DNA from 2 places in the Micrococcus sp. iso_229 genome. Region 2 is predicted to be linked to the other one. Evidence: predicted binding sites of a transcription regulator. Region 2 holds the regulator's gene; the other holds the start of a gene.
The links. Region 2 encodes HspR, which represses chaperone genes until heat shock. Its sites were predicted from a motif close to AAGTTGAGTCNNNNNGACTCAACTT; they were not measured.

Region 1: the regulator HspR is predicted to act here: its motif matches at 1,846-1,870, upstream of AC3RKA_RS07850 (Hsp20/alpha crystallin family protein).

Annotation. Positions count from the first base shown of each region.
Region 1 covers NZ_CM176514.1:1,712,058-1,719,774, forward strand. Annotated here, with positions in the region: gene ychF (redox-regulated ATPase YchF) at 1-983, opposite strand, end outside; gene AC3RKA_RS07850 (Hsp20/alpha crystallin family protein) at 1,272-1,754, opposite strand; gene AC3RKA_RS07855 (ABC transporter ATP-binding protein) at 1,982-2,953, shown strand; gene AC3RKA_RS07860 (ABC transporter permease) at 2,950-3,744, shown strand; gene AC3RKA_RS07865 (sensor histidine kinase) at 3,741-4,967, shown strand; gene AC3RKA_RS07870 (response regulator) at 4,964-5,638, shown strand; gene AC3RKA_RS07875 (O-acetyl-ADP-ribose deacetylase) at 5,659-6,186, opposite strand; gene AC3RKA_RS07880 (hypothetical protein) at 6,242-6,679, shown strand; gene AC3RKA_RS07885 (DNA recombination protein RmuC) at 6,745-7,717, shown strand, end outside.
Region 2 covers NZ_CM176514.1:1,966,568-1,974,284, reverse strand. Annotated here, with positions in the region: gene AC3RKA_RS09135 (MMPL family transporter) at 1-7, shown strand, start outside; gene AC3RKA_RS09130 (Dps family protein) at 85-735, opposite strand; gene dnaK (molecular chaperone DnaK) at 1,061-2,920, shown strand; gene AC3RKA_RS09120 (nucleotide exchange factor GrpE) at 3,079-3,729, shown strand; gene AC3RKA_RS09115 (DnaJ C-terminal domain-containing protein) at 3,798-4,790, shown strand; gene AC3RKA_RS09110 (heat shock protein transcriptional repressor HspR) at 4,787-5,338, shown strand; gene AC3RKA_RS09105 (alpha/beta hydrolase) at 5,317-6,384, shown strand; gene trmB (tRNA (guanosine(46)-N7)-methyltransferase TrmB) at 6,407-7,402, opposite strand; gene AC3RKA_RS09095 (hypothetical protein) at 7,473-7,717, opposite strand, start outside.

The DNA.
Region 1 (7,717 bases), 250 kb from region 2:
GCGGCGATCAGGTCCTCGAAGCTCACGATCTCTGCCTTGATGAAGCCGCGCTGGAAGTCGGTGTGGATCACGCCGGCAGCCTCGGGCGCCGTCGCGCCGACCGGAATGGTCCACGCGCGCGTCTCCTTCGGCCCCGCCGTCAGGTAGGTCTGCAGGCCGAGGGTGGAGAATCCGACGCGGGCCAGCTGGTCCAGCCCGGACTCGTCCTGCCCGGCCATCTCCAGCATCTCGGCGGCCTCCTCCTCAGAGAGCTCCACCAGGTCGGACTCGAGCTTGGCGTCCAGGAACACGGCGTCGGCGGGGGCCACCAGATCGCGCAGCTCCTGCTGCTTGGCCTCGTCCCCCAGCACACCCTCGTCCGAGTTGAACACATAGATGAACGGCTTGGCGGTGAGCAGGCTCAGCTCCCGCAGCCGGTCCATGTCCAGCTTGTCCTTGTCCTTCGCGGCGAAGATCGTCTCGCCCCGCTCCAGCACCGCGAGCGCGGCCTTGAGCGCCTCGAGGTCGGCGGGCTCCTTCTTCTTGCCCTTGACCTCCTTCTCGACGCGCGGGATCGCCTTCTCCACGGTCTGCATGTCCGCGATGATCAGCTCGGTGTTGATGGTCTCCATGTCCGAGGCCGGGTCCACCTTGCCGTCCACGTGGACGACGTCGCCGTCGTCGAACGCGCGCACCACCTGGGCAATCGCGTGGGCCTCACGGATGTTCGCCAGGAACTGGTTGCCCAGGCCCTCCCCCTCGGAGGCGCCCTTCACGATGCCGGCGATGTCCACGAAGGACACCGTGGCCGGCAGGATGCGCTCGGAGCCGAAGATCTCGGCCAGCTGCGGCAGGCGCTCGTCCGGCAGGTTCACCACGCCCACGTTCGGCTCGATCGTCGCGAACGGGTAGTTCGCGGCGAGCACGGTCTGGCGCGTCAGCGCGTTGAACAGGGTCGACTTGCCCACGTTGGGCAGTCCCACGAATCCGATAGTCAAAGCCACAGTCCGGCAGTCTACCGGCGGGTCCGCCGCGGCGGAGGCGTCCCGCACCGGCCCCGTTCCGTGGCGGAGTGGGCCGGCCGGGAGCTCGCCCCGGGCGTGAACGTGCAGACCGACGAGAAAGTCGCCGACTACGTGTGCGGGTGAGAAGGCCGCGCAGCTGGTCCTGGCCGATCGCGCCTGACCATCACGCAGATGCGGCGGGCCCCCGGTGGGGGCCCGCCGCATCTGCGTTCGGGGGGACGGGCCGCGGGCCGGTCACGCCGGCCGCGCGGCTCCGTCAGAGGGCGATCACTCGCCGGAGGCCTCGGCGGTCTCGCCCTCCACGGTCTGCCCGGCCACGGGGGCGGCGCCGCCGTGGGTGACGGAGATCTTGCGGGGCTTGGCCTGCTCCGCCACCGGGATGGTGAGGGTCAGGACGCCGTCGCTGTAGTCGGCCTGGATGCGGTCGAGGGCCAGGCCCTCGCCCAGGGTGAGCTGGCGGGCGAAGGTGCCGGCGGAACGCTCACGGGTGAGCCAGCGGCGGTCCTCGCGGGCCGGGTCCTCCTTGCGCTCGGCGCGGACGGTGAGCGTGCGCTCCTCCACGTCCACGTCGATGGAGGCCGGGTCGACGCCGGGCAGCTCGACCTCGGCGACGAAGGCGTCGCCCTCGCGGTACAGGTTCATGGGCATGGACGCGGTGCCGGTCGCGCGGGTCGTCAGACCGTTCACCAGGCGCTCCATCTCACGGAAGGGACGCTCCATCTCGCGGAACGGATCGATGGGACGGGCCATGTCGGTTCACTCTCCTCGGGAGTCGGGTGGGCGCCGCTGACACCGCGGCGTCTGATCACCACAACAGCACGCCCGGCGAACCTATTCCAGAAATCTGCGTGAACTCCGCTCAACTTTCTGGAGGACGGCCCGCCCGCCTCGGCGTGGCCCCACCCATGACATCCGTCATGGCGCATTCCTGACGTCTGCCGCTCCCGCGGGGCGCGCCCCGCGGCGAGGCTGGACCCATGAGCAACGCACCCGCACTCGCAACCCGGGGACTCACCCGCCGCTTCGGACCCGTCCGGGCCGTGGACGGGGTGGACCTCACCGTCCCTGCCGGCGAAGTCCTCGCCCTCCTCGGGCCCAACGGCGCCGGCAAGACCACCCTGCTGGACATGGCCCTGGGCTTCAGCCCGCCCTCGGACGGCACGGTCCGCGTCCTCGGCTCCGACCCCGTCGCCGCCGTCCGCCAGGGCCGGGTGGGCGCGGTGCTGCAGACGGGCGGCCTGCTGGAGGACCTGAGCGTCCGCGAGACCGTGGCCATGGTGGCCGGCTGCCACCGCCGCCACATCGGCGTGCCCGCCGCCCTCGAGCGCGCCGGCCTCACCGGGCTGGCCGGCCGCCGTGTGAAGAAGTGCTCCGGAGGCGAGCGCCAGCGGCTGCGCTTCGCCCTGGCCCTGCTCACCGACCCCGAGCTGCTGATCCTGGACGAGCCCACCGCGGGCATGGACGTCCGCGCCCGCCACGACTTCTGGGACACCATGCACGCCGAGGCGGACCGGGGCCGCACCATCGTGTTCGCCACCCACTTCCTCCCCGAGGCCGAGGACTTCGCGGACCGGATCGTCCTGATGCGCGAAGGCTGGATCCACGCGGACGGCACGCCCGCCGAGCTCGCCACCGGCGGGTCCGTCACCCTCACGGGCCGCTGGACCGGCGGCGGAGACGATCCGGACGCGCCCGCCCGCCTCGCCGCCGCCCTGGACCTGCCGCAGGACGCCGTCCAGCTCGAACCACAGCACCTCTCCCCCAGCCGCCTGCGCGTGCGCGTCCCCGCCGGGGGCTCGGTCACCGGCGACGACGTCGCCCGCCACCTGCTGAACGATCACCTCGTCGAGGACCTGGCGATCACCCACGCCTCCCTCGACGACGTGTTCCTCTCCCTGACCGACGCCGGCCAGCCGGCACCCTCCGAGCCGCAGGAGGCCCTCGCATGAGCACGACCACCACCGCCCCCGGCCGCCTGGTCGGCTACGCACGCCGCGAGTTCGTCCGCAACGTGCGGATGATCGAGAGCTCGTTCTTCATCGTCGTCCTCCCCGTGGCGCTCTACCTCATGTTCGGCGCGCTCTCCGACTGGGGTGACCTCCCCGTCGGCCACGGGAACGTGTCCGCGTACACCATGACCGGCATGGCCGTGTACGGGGCGGTCATGGCCACCACCTCGATCGCCGGCTCGGCCGCCGTCGAGCGCCAGTCCGGCTGGGGCCGCCAGCTCTCCCTGACCGCGCTCACCCCGGGCGCCTACCTCGCCGGCAAGTGCCTCGTGGCCCTGGCCATCGCCGCCCTGCCCGTGCTCGCCGTGCTCGCCGCGGGCGCGCTCACGGGCGCCGAGCTCGACGGCCCGCTGCGCTGGCTCACGACGGGCGCCCTCGCCCTGGTGTCCTCGCTGCCGTTCGCGCTGTTCGGCCTGGCGGCCGCCCTGCTCTTCCGTTCGGAGGCCGCCGTGTCCGCGGCGTCGGGCACCCTGGTGGTGTTCGGCTTCCTCGGGAACCTCTTCGTCCCGCTCTCGGGGATCATGCTGGACATCGGGCGCTTCACTCCGGTGTACGGGGCCGGCGTCCTCGCCCGGTGGCCGCAGATGGAGGGAGAGAGGGCACCGATGGGAACGGAACCCGCCGCCGCCGCGGACCCGCTGTGGCTGCCGCTCGTGAACCTGCTGGCCTGGACGGCCGTGTTCGCAGTGGTCTGCCTGCTCGCCTCCCGCTCCCGGACGGCCCGCGCATGAGCCCCGACGGAGGATCCCCGGCGCCGGCCCGCCCGGCGGTCGGCACGGCGGAGCACGACCCCGCCGTCCTGCCGCTGCACCTGTGGCCGTCCACGCTGGGGTTCGCCGGGGTGTGGCTCATCAGCTTCGGCTTCGTCCTCGTCGAGCTCCTCCGCCGGGCGTTCACGCCCGGGGACGGGCGGGGCGAGGCGATCCTGGGGGTGGCGGCCATCGCGGTCTTCGTCCTCGTCTACCTGGCCGCGTTCGTGGTGCCGCGCCCGGTGCGCGCGTGGCCTGCCTGGGCCAACACGATCCTCACCTGGCTCGTGCTCGCCGCGTGCGTGGCCGTGCTGACCCGGATCCTGGGCGTCCACGCCCTGCTCTACTCCCCCTTCCTCGTGGCCGCATGGCTCTTCCCCCACCGGCTCCGCGTGGGCCTGATCGGCGCCGGTGTCACGGTGGCCGCGGTGCTGGCGGCCGGGCTGCTGTTCTTCCCCGGCGATCCGGCGCTGCCCGTCGTGCTGGGCAACCTCGCCGTCGTCCTGGTGGTGCTGGTGGGCATGCGCCTGGCCATCGGCCGGGACGACCGGGTCGTGGAGATGACGCATGAACTCGACCTCGCCGGTCAGCGGGAACGGCTCGGCCGGGATCTGCACGACATCCTGGGGCACTCCCTGACCACCATCAACGTCAAGACCCAGCTCGTGCACCGGCTGATCGACACGGACCCCGCCCGGGCCAAGGAGGAGGCCGCCGAGGTGATCGCCCTGTCCCGCACGGCCCTGGCCGAGGCGCGGGCCGCCGTCGCCGAGCTCGCCGCCCCGGAGCTGGGCGGGCAGCTCTCCCTCTCGGTGGGGGCGCTGCGGGACGCCGGGATGGCCGTCGAGGCCCCGCCGCCCGGCGCCGTCACCGAGGTGCCGGAGCGTCACCGCGCCCTGGCCGCCTGGATCGTGCGCGAGGCCGTGACCAACGTGCTCCGCCACGCCGGGGCCCGCCGGGTCCGCATCAGCCTGGACGCCCACCACGTGGCGGTGCTCGACGACGGCGCCGGGCTGCCGGCCTCCGTCGCCGCCGGCGTGGGCCCCCGCACCCTCGCCGAGCGGGCGGCGGCGGAGGGCGCGCGCCTCGAGGTGGGGCCAGGGCTGGGCGGGGCCGGCACCGGCGTGGCCGTGCACTGGGGCGGGGCCACGACGGAGGCCGCGCGCGGGGTGCTGCCCGCCGCCGAGGGCAGGATGGACGCATGAGAGAGTCAGCCGACCCGGCCCCGTCCCCGGCGTCGCCGCCCTCGGCCGGTCGCGGGCCCGGGGCTCCGCTGCGCCTGCTGCTGGCCGACGACCAGGCGCTCGTGCGCGGCGCCCTGGCCGCCCTCCTGGACACCGAGCCGGACCTGACCGTCGTCGCCCAGGCGGCCTCCGGGGACGAGGTGGCGGAGGCGGTCGAGGCCCATGACGTGGACGTCGCCCTGCTGGACATCGAGATGCCCGGCGTGGACGGGCTCGAGGCCCTGCGCCGGATCCGGGACCGCGGCCTGGACTGCGCCGTGCTGATGGTGACGACCTTCGGCCGCCCCGGTTACCTGGAGCGGGCCCTGGCCGCCGGGGCCCGGGGATTCGTGGTCAAGGACACCCCGGCCGAGCAGCTCGCCGACGCCGTGCGCGCGGTGGCCCGCGGGGAGCGCGTGGTGGATCCCTCGCTCGCGGTGGACACCCTCGCGGCGGGGCCCAGCCCGCTGACCCCGCGGGAGGTCGACGTGCTGCGCGAAGCGCTCACGGGGGCCTCCGTCCGGGCGATCGCCGGGCGCCTGCACCTCTCGGCGGGCACGGTGCGCAACCATCTGAGCGCGGCGATCGGCAAGACGGCCACCAGCACGCGCGGCGAGGCCGCGGCGGTCGCGCGCGACCGCGGGTGGCTGTAGGGGCGGGTCAGCGGAGGCGCTCAGGTGAGGTGCTCGAGCGCCGCACGGAACGCGGCCTCCGCCGTCTCGCCGTACGGCACGAACAGCACCTCGTCCACGGTGCCGCCCACCTCGTCCGCCATCGCGTGGCAGGTCTCGACGGCGATCCGCGCCGCGTCCTCCATGGGCCAGCCGTAGATCCCCGCGGAGATCGCCGGGAACGCGACTGTCCGGGCGCCGAGCCCGGCCGCCACCTTCAGGGACTCGCGGTAGCATGAGGCGAGGGTGTCGGACTTGTCGATCGTCTTGGCCCACACCGGGCCCACCGTGTGGATGACCCAGCGCGCGGGCAGGCGCCCCGCCGTCGTCGCCACGGCCTGGCCGGCGGGCAGCCCCTCCGGCAGGTCGGTCTCGCGCAGGCGGCGGCACTCGGCCAGGATCTCGGGGCCGCCGCGCCGGTGGATGGCGCCGTCCACGCCTCCGCCGCCGAGCAGGGTGGAGTTGGCGGCGTTGACGACGGCGTCTGCGTGCGTGGCCGTGATGTCCCCGGGGGCGATGGTGAGCTGCATGGGTTCACGCTAGGCGCGGGTGGGCGCCGTCGGACAGGGCCGGTAGCCTCGGCCCATGAGCACCCCGACGCCCACCGGACCGACCCCCACGCCTCCCGGCGGCGAGCTGCTGCCGCTGATCAGCCTCGCGGTGGAGCACGTGTTCGACACGCTCGGCCGGCAGCCCGTGTTCGCCCCGACGATCCTCGCCGTCGCCGCCGACGGCCAGCGCGGGATGTGGGAGCACCCGGACCTCGAGCCCGAGCAGGCGGCCGCCACCGTCGCGAAGATCAGCCCGCGCCCCACGCGGGCGGTGGCCGTGTTCGACGGCGAGATCGAGACGGCCGACGGGCCCCGCCCGGCCGTCGCGGTGGAGGCCTTCGACGCCGCCGCCCTGGCCTCGACCCGCATGGTCTTCCCGTATCTGCCCGGCGTGGCCGCGGCGGGCATCGCTGCCCGCGTCGACGGCGACCCGCAGGTCGTGGCCAACGGCCCCAACCCGCTCTTCGGCTGAGCCGCCCGCCACGACGACGGCGCGCCGCGGCCTACCGTGTCCGTGCGGCCTGCGAGGGTGGGGGCATGGAGATCCTCAGCCTGCTGCTCGCCCTCATCCTCGGACTCGTGCTGGGCGCCCTGGTGGGCGCGTGGCTCATGTGGCGCCGGGCGGCCGGCGGCGGTGAGGAGGCCCGCCGGGCCCAGGCCGAGCTGGCCGCGCTGCGCACCGAGCACCAGGGGGTGCGAGAAGAGCTCGCGGCCGCCCGGGCGGAGCAGCGCGCGCTCACGGCCGCGCGCGCCGAGGATGCCGAACGCCAACGCGCGGAGTCCCAGGTGATGTCCACGCTCGCCCCGCTGGGCCAGCGGCTGGCGGCGCTCCAGGAGCAGGTGAGCGTGCTGGAACGGGATCGGGCCTCCCAGTTCGGCCGACTCGGGGAGCAGCTCCGCGCCGCCGCGGCCACGGACCGGGACCTGCTGAACCAGACCACGTCGCTCATGGCCACGCTCAAGTCCACCTCCGCGCGGGGTCACTGGGGCGAGGCGCAGCTGCGGCGGGTCGTCGAGGCGGCGGGCATGCTCCACCACGTGGACTTCACGGAGCAGGCCACGCTGTCCGGCAGGGACGGCGAGCGCCTCCGCCCGGACCTCGTGGTGTCCCTGCCCGGCGGCAAGGCCATGGCCGTGGACGCCAAGGCCCCCATCGGGGACGCGCTGGCCGCCGAGGCCCTTGCGGACGAGCCCGGCGAGGAGGCGTACGAGCGGCGCCAGGCGCTGGCCGCCCAGCACGCCGCGGCCGTGCGCCGCCACGTGGACCAGCTCTCCGCGAAGTCCTACTGGGCCGGCCTCGAGCACTCCCCCGAGCTGGTCCTGTGCTTCCTGCCCGCCGAGTCGCTCCTGGCCGCGGCGCTGGACGCGGACCCCGGACTGCTGGACCACGCGTTCTCCCGGAACGTCGCGCTCGTCGCCCCCGTCTCCCTCCTGACCGCCCTGAAGTCCGTGGCCTACGCGTGGCGGCAGGACACCCTGGCCGAGAACGCCCACACCGTGGTGGCCAGCG
Region 2 (7,717 bases):
CGCCTGAGCCCGGACGGCGACGGAGGGCCCGACCGGCGGTGCAGTCGGGCCCTCCGTGCATGCGGGCGCCTCAGGGGCGCGCGGTCACTTCTTCTTGGACTTCTTCGCGTTCGAGGCCGTGGCCTTCTTGGCATCCGACTTCTTCGAGCGCGCGCCCTGCGGGGCGGGCGCGGCCTGGTCGTCCTTCACCCGGCCCGCGGCGGCGGCCTCCGTGGCCGCGCCCGCGCTGCTCAGGCGGCCGTCGTCCGTGGTCAGGAAGGAGCGCATGAACCACTGGAACAGCTCGAGCTGGGCCACCTGGTCGATGAGGATGTCCTGGGTGACCGGGTCGAGGTCCTCGGTGGCGTCGATCGCGGCCCGGTGGTCCGTCACGACGCCGTCGTAGACGAGGTCCAGCGCGGCCAGGTGCTCCAGGGTCGTCGCGCGGCCCAGCGTGTAGTCGTCCCACGCACGGGCGGCCACGAGCGCGCCCGGGGTGCCGGCGGGGGAGACGCCCAGGGTGGCGATGCGCTCCGCGAGGACGTCCACCATCCCGCGGACCAGCTCGATCTGGGGGTCGAGCATCTCGTGCACGCCGATGAAGCCGGGGCCCACCACGTTCCAGTGGGCGTGCTTCAGGGTGAGCTGCAGGTCGTTGAGGGCGTGCAGGCGACCCTGGAGGATCTCGGCGGTGCGGCGGCCCGTGCTCAGGGACAGGCCCGGGACGGTGTACTCGGCGGCGTTCTTCTCGGCCATGGTGGTGCTCCTTCTCTGTCGGGACGGGCGCGCCGTCGGCGACGCCCCGTGATCTGCCATCCAACCGCGCGAGACCCCCGCGCTTCCAGGGCCGGGCGCCTGCACCGGGACGGATCAGGGATGGACCCGGGGCCCGGGAATGGATCGCGGACGGCCCGCGTTGACCCCCGCAGAAGCAGAAGTGAGTGAAGTCGACTCAGGTTCACTTGACAGTCCACCACCCCGGTGGCAACCTGAGTCATGAAGGCTCAAGTCCCTGCGGCGCCGGCGCCCCCGGCCCGCGGGTCCGGCCCCCGCTTCACCGTCAGACAGGAAGGACCCCACCATGTCCCGTGCAGTCGGCATCGACCTCGGCACCACCAACTCCGTCGTCGCCGTCCTCGAGGGTGGCGACCCGGTCGTCATCGCGAACGCCGAGGGCGCCCGCACCACCCCGTCCGTCGTCGCGTTCTCCAAGGGCGGGGACGTCCTGGTCGGCGAGGTCGCCAAGCGCCAGGCCGTCAACAACCCGGAGCGCACCTTCGCGTCCATCAAGCGCCACATGGGCACCGACTGGACCACCGAGGTGGACGGCAAGAAGTACACCCCGCAGGAGATCTCGGCCCGCACGCTGATGAAGCTCAAGCACGACGCCGAGGAGTACCTGGGCGAGAAGGTCACCGACGCGGTGATCACCGTGCCCGCCTACTTCAACGACGCCGAGCGCCAGGCCACCAAGGAGGCCGGCGAGATCGCGGGCCTGAACGTCAAGCGCATCATCAACGAGCCCACCGCGGCCGCCCTGGCCTACGGCCTGGAGAAGGGCAAGGAGGACGAGCTCATCCTGGTCTTCGACCTGGGCGGCGGCACCTTCGACGTGTCCCTGCTCGAGGTCGCCAAGGACGAGGACGACTTCGCCACCATCCAGGTGCGCGCCACCGCAGGCGACAACCGCCTCGGCGGCGACGACTGGGACCAGCGGATCGTGGACTGGCTGCTCCAGCAGGCCAAGTCCAAGGGCGCGGACCTGTCCAAGGACAAGATCGCCCTGCAGCGACTGAAGGAGGCCGCGGAGCAGGCCAAGAAGGAGCTCTCCTCGGCCACCTCCACCAACATCTCGCTGCAGTACCTGTCCGTGACCCCCGAGGGCCCGGTGCACCTGGACGAGCACCTCTCCCGCGCCAAGTTCCAGGACCTCACCAAGGACCTGCTCGAGCGCACCCGCAAGCCGTTCGAGGACGTCATCAAGGAGGCCGGCGTCAAGGTCTCCGACATCGACCACGTGGTCCTCGTCGGCGGCTCGACCCGCATGCCCGCCGTCTCCGACCTGGTGAAGGAGCTGACCGGCGGCAAGGAGCCCAACAAGAGCGTGAACCCGGACGAGGTCGTCGCCATCGGCGCCGCGGTGCAGGCCGGCGTGCTCGCCGGCGAGCGCAAGGACGTGCTCCTGATCGACGTGACCCCGCTGTCGCTGGGCATCGAGACCAAGGGCGGCGTGATGGCCAAGCTCATCGAGCGCAACACGGCCATCCCGACCAAGCGCTCCGAGACGTTCACCACGGCCGAGGACAACCAGCCCTCCGTGTCCATCCAGGTCTTCCAGGGCGAGCGCGAGTTCACCCGGGACAACAAGGCGCTGGGCACCTTCGAGCTGACCGGCATCGCCCCGGCCCCGCGCGGCATGCCCCAGATCGAGGTCACCTTCGACATCGACGCGAACGGCATCGTGCACGTCTCCGCGAAGGACAAGGGCACCGGCACCGAGCAGTCGATGACCATCACGGGCGGCTCCTCGCTGTCCAAGGAGGACATCGACCGCATGGTCAAGGACGCCGAGGCTCACGCCGACGAGGACAGGAAGCGCCGTGAGGCCGCCGACCGCCGCAACCAGGCGGAGCAGTCCGCGTACTCCGTGGACAAGCTCCTGCAGGACAACGCGGACAAGCTGCCCGAGGACGTCAAGACCGAGGTGCAGGCCGACGTCGACGCTCTGAAGGCCGCCCTGGAGAAGCAGGACAACGACGACGAGGTCGCCGCCGCGTTCGAGAAGCTCCAGGCCTCCCAGGTCAAGATCGGCGAGGCCCTCTACGCCCAGCAGGGCGCGGAGTCGGCCGACGCCGGCGCCGAGTCCGCCGCCCCGCAGGGCGACGACGAGGACATCGTCGACGCCGAGGTGGTCGACGAGGACGACGAGAAGAAGGCCTGACACCCCGGTGCCGGGGCGGGCGTCCACGCCCGCCCCGCCCGGAGGCCCACGACGCCGGCGGGCCGGCCCGGCAGCGCCCCTGCCAGGCCGGCCCGCCGGCCTTCCCACCCCCCCGCGCGGCGGACCCGCCGCGCCCACCCGCTTCGAAAGGACACACCATGAGCGCCGACCAGCAGCGTCCGCACGGCTCCTCCGACGCCGAGCGCGGCTCCGAGGAGGAGCCCATCGTGTTCAACGACCGTCGCCGCATCGACCCCGAGACCGGTGAGCCCCGCGTCTCCGCCGAGAGCGCGGCCGAGCAGGCCGAGGACGGCGACGCCCTCGCCCAGGCCGAGCGCATCCTCGACGAGGCCGGGGCCGAGGCGCCGCAGCCCGCGGCCTCGGATCGCGAGGCCGAGCTCGAGACCGACCTGCGCCGTCTGCAGGCCGAGTACGTGAACTACAAGCGCCGCGTGGACCGCGACCGCGACCTGGCCAGGGACGCCGGCGTGCTCAAGGCCGTCACCGCGCTGCTGCCGGTGCTCGACGACATCGACGCCGCCCGCGCCGCCGGCGACCTGACGGACGGTCCGTTCGCCGCCATCGCGACCAAGCTCGACACCGCCCTGGCCGGCCTCGGCCTCGAGCGTCACGACCAGGAGGCCCTGGCCGGCGTCGAGTTCGACCCGGCCGTGCACGAGGCCGTGATGCGCCAGCCGCACGCAGAGGTGCCCGCGGACCACGTGGTCCAGGTCTTCCGCAACGGCTACCTCCGGGACGGCCGCGTGCTGCGCGCCGCCCAGGTGATGGTCTCCGCCGGAGACGAGTGACCCCGTCGGCCGGCGGCCCACCCCGTCGCCGGCCGACCCCCTGACCGATACACACGAGAGGAGGCACCATGGCCTCGCAGGATTGGATGGACAAGGACTTCTACGCGACCCTGGGGGTGTCCAAGGACGCCTCCGATGCGGATGTGAAGAAGGCCTACCGCAAGCTCGCCCGCACCCACCACCCGGACCAGAACCCCGGGGATGAGGCGGCCGAGAAGAAGTTCAAGGAGATCTCGGAGGCGTACGCCGTCCTGAGCGACCCCCAGGAGCGCCAGGAGTACGACGCGATCCGCGCGATGGGCGGCGGCGCCCGGTTCTCCGCCCCGGGCGGTGCCGACGGCGGCGGCTTCGAGGACGTCTTCGGCGGCATGTTCGGCGGCGGGGGCGGCCCCCGCACCACGCAGTCCGGGCCCGACCTGTCGGACCTGTTCAGCGGGATGTTCGGCGGCGCCGCAGGCCAGACCGGCGGCTTCGGCCCCGGCGGCTTCGGCGACGCCGGCTACGCGCGGCCGCGCCCCACGAAGGGCGCGGACCGCACCGCCACCACCACGATCTCCTTCCGCGGCTCGATCCAGGGCACCACGGTGTCCCTGCGCGCCCCGGACGGCGAGACGATCGAGGTGAAGATCCCGAAGGGCATCCGTGACGGCCAGAAGGTCCGTGCCCGCGGCAAGGGCGCGCCCGGTGCGGCCGGCCGCGGCGACCTGCTGGTCACCGTGCGCGTGCGCGAGCACGAGTTCTTCCACCGGGACGGGGACGACCTGCGCATCACCGTGCCCGTCACCTTCCCCGAGGCCGCCCTCGGCGCCACGATCGAGGTGCCCACGCTGGAGCGCCCCGTGAAGGTGAAGGTGCCGGCGGGCTCCCAGTCCGGCCGCGTGCTGCGCCTGAAGGGCCGCGGTGTCGAGCGCGGGAACAGGACGGGTGACCTGCTCGTGGAGCTGCGCGTCACCGTGCCCACCGAGCTCAACGACGACGCCCGCGCCGCCGTCGAGGCCCTGCAGTCCGCCCTGGCCGGCGACGATCCGCGGCGGGAGCTGGCCCGGAAGGCCGCCTGGTGAGCGCCCGCGACGGCGCCGCCCGCGCGGACCGCGGCCGCGAGCGGGGTCCTGACCGGAACGCCCCCGTCTTCGTGATCTCCGTGGCCGCCGAGATGGCGGGCATGCACCCGCAGACCCTGCGCCAGTACGACCGGCTCGGCCTCGTGGTCCCCGCCCGCCAGGGCGGACGGCACCGCCGCTACTCCCTGGCCGACGTCGAGCGGCTCCAGACCGTGCAGGCCCTGAGCGGCGAGGGCATCTCGCTGGAGGGCATCCGCCGCGTGATCGCGCTGCAGCGCGAGGTCGAGCAGCTGCAGGACACCGTGGTCGAACTGTCGGCCCAGGTGGACCGCCTCCACCACGCCTCCCGCCTGGCCCGCGTCTTCACCGTGGGCTCCGGCGGCGACGTCTCGGCCCGGTACGCCGACCGGATGGCCGCCCGCCGCCAGGCCGCGGCACGGACCGAGGCCGACGCCGCGGGCCAGGCCTCCCCGGGTGTCCTGCGGACGCTGCCCTCCGGCGTCGCGGTCCCCCGACGGGTGCTCACGTGGCAGCCCGAGCAGGACTGAGCCGGGCGTCGTTCGGGGCGGCCGCACGGTCCCGCGTCCGAGAGCGGCTGCGCACCGACATGGCCCGGCGCGACGGCCTGGGCCGGCGGGCCCGCAGCGCCCTGGACGGGATCGTCCACGCCCTCAAGCCGGAGGGCATGGACCCGCAGCTGCCCGCCCGGCATCTGCTGGACTACGTCCTCGACGGACCGGACGGTCCGCGCGCCGTGGTCGCCGCGGGGGACCCCGCGACCGCCACCCACCTGACCTGGCTCGTCTCCGGCATGGGCATCCGCCCCCAGACGGCCATGTGGGGGACGGCCCGGGAGGCCGCCCACCTCGCCGCCGCCCAGCGTGCCGCCGGCGCACCCCGTCCCGTCGTCATCGCGTGGCTCGGCTACCCCGCGCCCTCGCCCTGGCGGGTGGTGCTCGACGGCCCCGGCCGGCGCGGCGGCGCGATGCTCGCCGCGGATGTGCGGGCCTGGTGGGAGTTCCTGCGCCACGGGCCGGGGGAGGACGACGACGCCGCCCCGGCCCTGCGCGCCCGCGGGACCGCCGTGCACGGGGCCGTGGAGGCCCACTCGTACGGCTCGCTCGTGGCCGCGCACGCCCTGCGCCTGCTCGCGGACCGGGGCCTGCAGCCCGACGACGCCGAGGCCCCGTGGCCGGCCGAGCGTCCCGTCGAGGCCCTCGTGGTCTCGGGCGCGGTCGGGCTGCCCGCCGCCCTGGCAGCCCGGGCCGCGCACCTCGGCCTGCGGTCCGGACGGGTGTTCCGCGCCCTGGCCCCGGGCGACCTCCTCGCCCGGGTCGGCCGTGCGGTGGGCCGTCGTCGGGACTGGACGGACGCCGCCGTGCTGCCGGTGGCCCCGCGGCCCGGCCTGGCGGGGGCCGCCGTCCGCGGCCACCACACGGCCCGCTGGTCGCCGACGGCCCCCGGGGACGCCCCGAGGGGCTACCGGGACGCCGGGTCCGTGACGCTCGCGGCGACCGCGCGGGTGACCGCCGGCCTGCCGCTGCCGCCCGTCTCGGACGGCGCCGACCCGGCCGGGCCGGTCGCCCCGGCCTGAGCCGTCCCGTCGGGCCCCCTGCTCAGCGGCGGCGGTACGCCAGGTCGAACACGAGACGCCCGGCCCGCTGGGACTTCGCCTCGAAGCTCGTGATCGGTCGACCCTCGAACCGGGGCGCCCAGCCGCCCTCGTGGTCCACGGGGTCCGCGGCTGCCGCGCCGGCCCGCGCCTCACCCAGGCCGGCCCGCAGCGGCCGCTCCTCCTCGGCCGCGCGCTCCCAGCCCGCGGGCAACGGCTGGGCACCCACCTCGGTCTCCCTGCCCTCGCGGCGCACCCGCGTGAGCGGGGAGTCCTCGCCCGCGGCGCGCCCGGGGAAGAGGTTCTCGAACTCCGGGTGCGCCTCGAGCACCTCGCGCATCTGCACGGCGTAGCCCGACCAGTCCGTCGCCAGCCGCAGCACCCCGCCGGGGGCGAGCACCCGCGCCACGCGGTCCGCGAAGGCGGGGGAGACCAGGCGGCGCTTGTGGTGCCGCTTCTTGTGCCACGGGTCCGGGAAGAACACCCACACCTCGGACACGGAGCCGGGCGTGAGCAGGGCGTCCAGCAGCTCGGGGGCGTTGGCCTCCACGGCGCGGACGTTCTCCAGGCCCTGCTGCTCCACGCGCGTCATGAGCGCGGCCAGGCCGGGCACGTAGACCTCGACGGCGAGCACGTTCCAGTCCGGCCGGTCGGCGGCGGCCTGCGCCGTGGACTCGCCCAGCCCCGAGCCGATGTCGACCAGCAGGGGGGCCTCGCGGCCGAACACCCCCGCCCAGTCCAGTCGGGCCTGGGTGTCCACCGAGGTGGCGCCGCGGCCGCGGGGCACGTCCACGAGGACCCGCTCCGCCTGGCGGTCCCACACGGCCTGCCGCCCCGCGTTCAGGCGCGCACCGCGCCGGACGAAGGAGACCGGCTCCCGTCGGACGAGGGCGGGGTCCTTGTCCCGATTGTGGTCGTGCGCGTGGACGCGCTCGGCGGGCGGCGGGACGGCGTCGGGGCCGGGTGCGTCCGGGCGGGGGCGGGGGAGGTGCTCAGTCATCGCCCCGATCCTGCCACGGCCGTGCGTCGACGGCGCAGACCGCGGTCGACGACGGCGCCCGGCGCCGGGGTCAGGGGGTGCCGCTGGAGCGGTCTCCCGACGTGGGCGACGCGGGCGCCGAGGCCGTCGTGGCGGTCGGCTCGGGCGCGGACTCGGTCGGGTCCGGCGCGGGGTCCGTGGCCGGCGCGCTCGTGGACGGACCGGACGGGCTCGGGGACGTGGGGGTCGGCGTCGCGGAGGTCGGCGTCGGGTCGGGGGTGCTCGGCGTCGGACTGCCGGATCCCGTGCCCGACGGCGAGGACGAGGTGGGGGGAG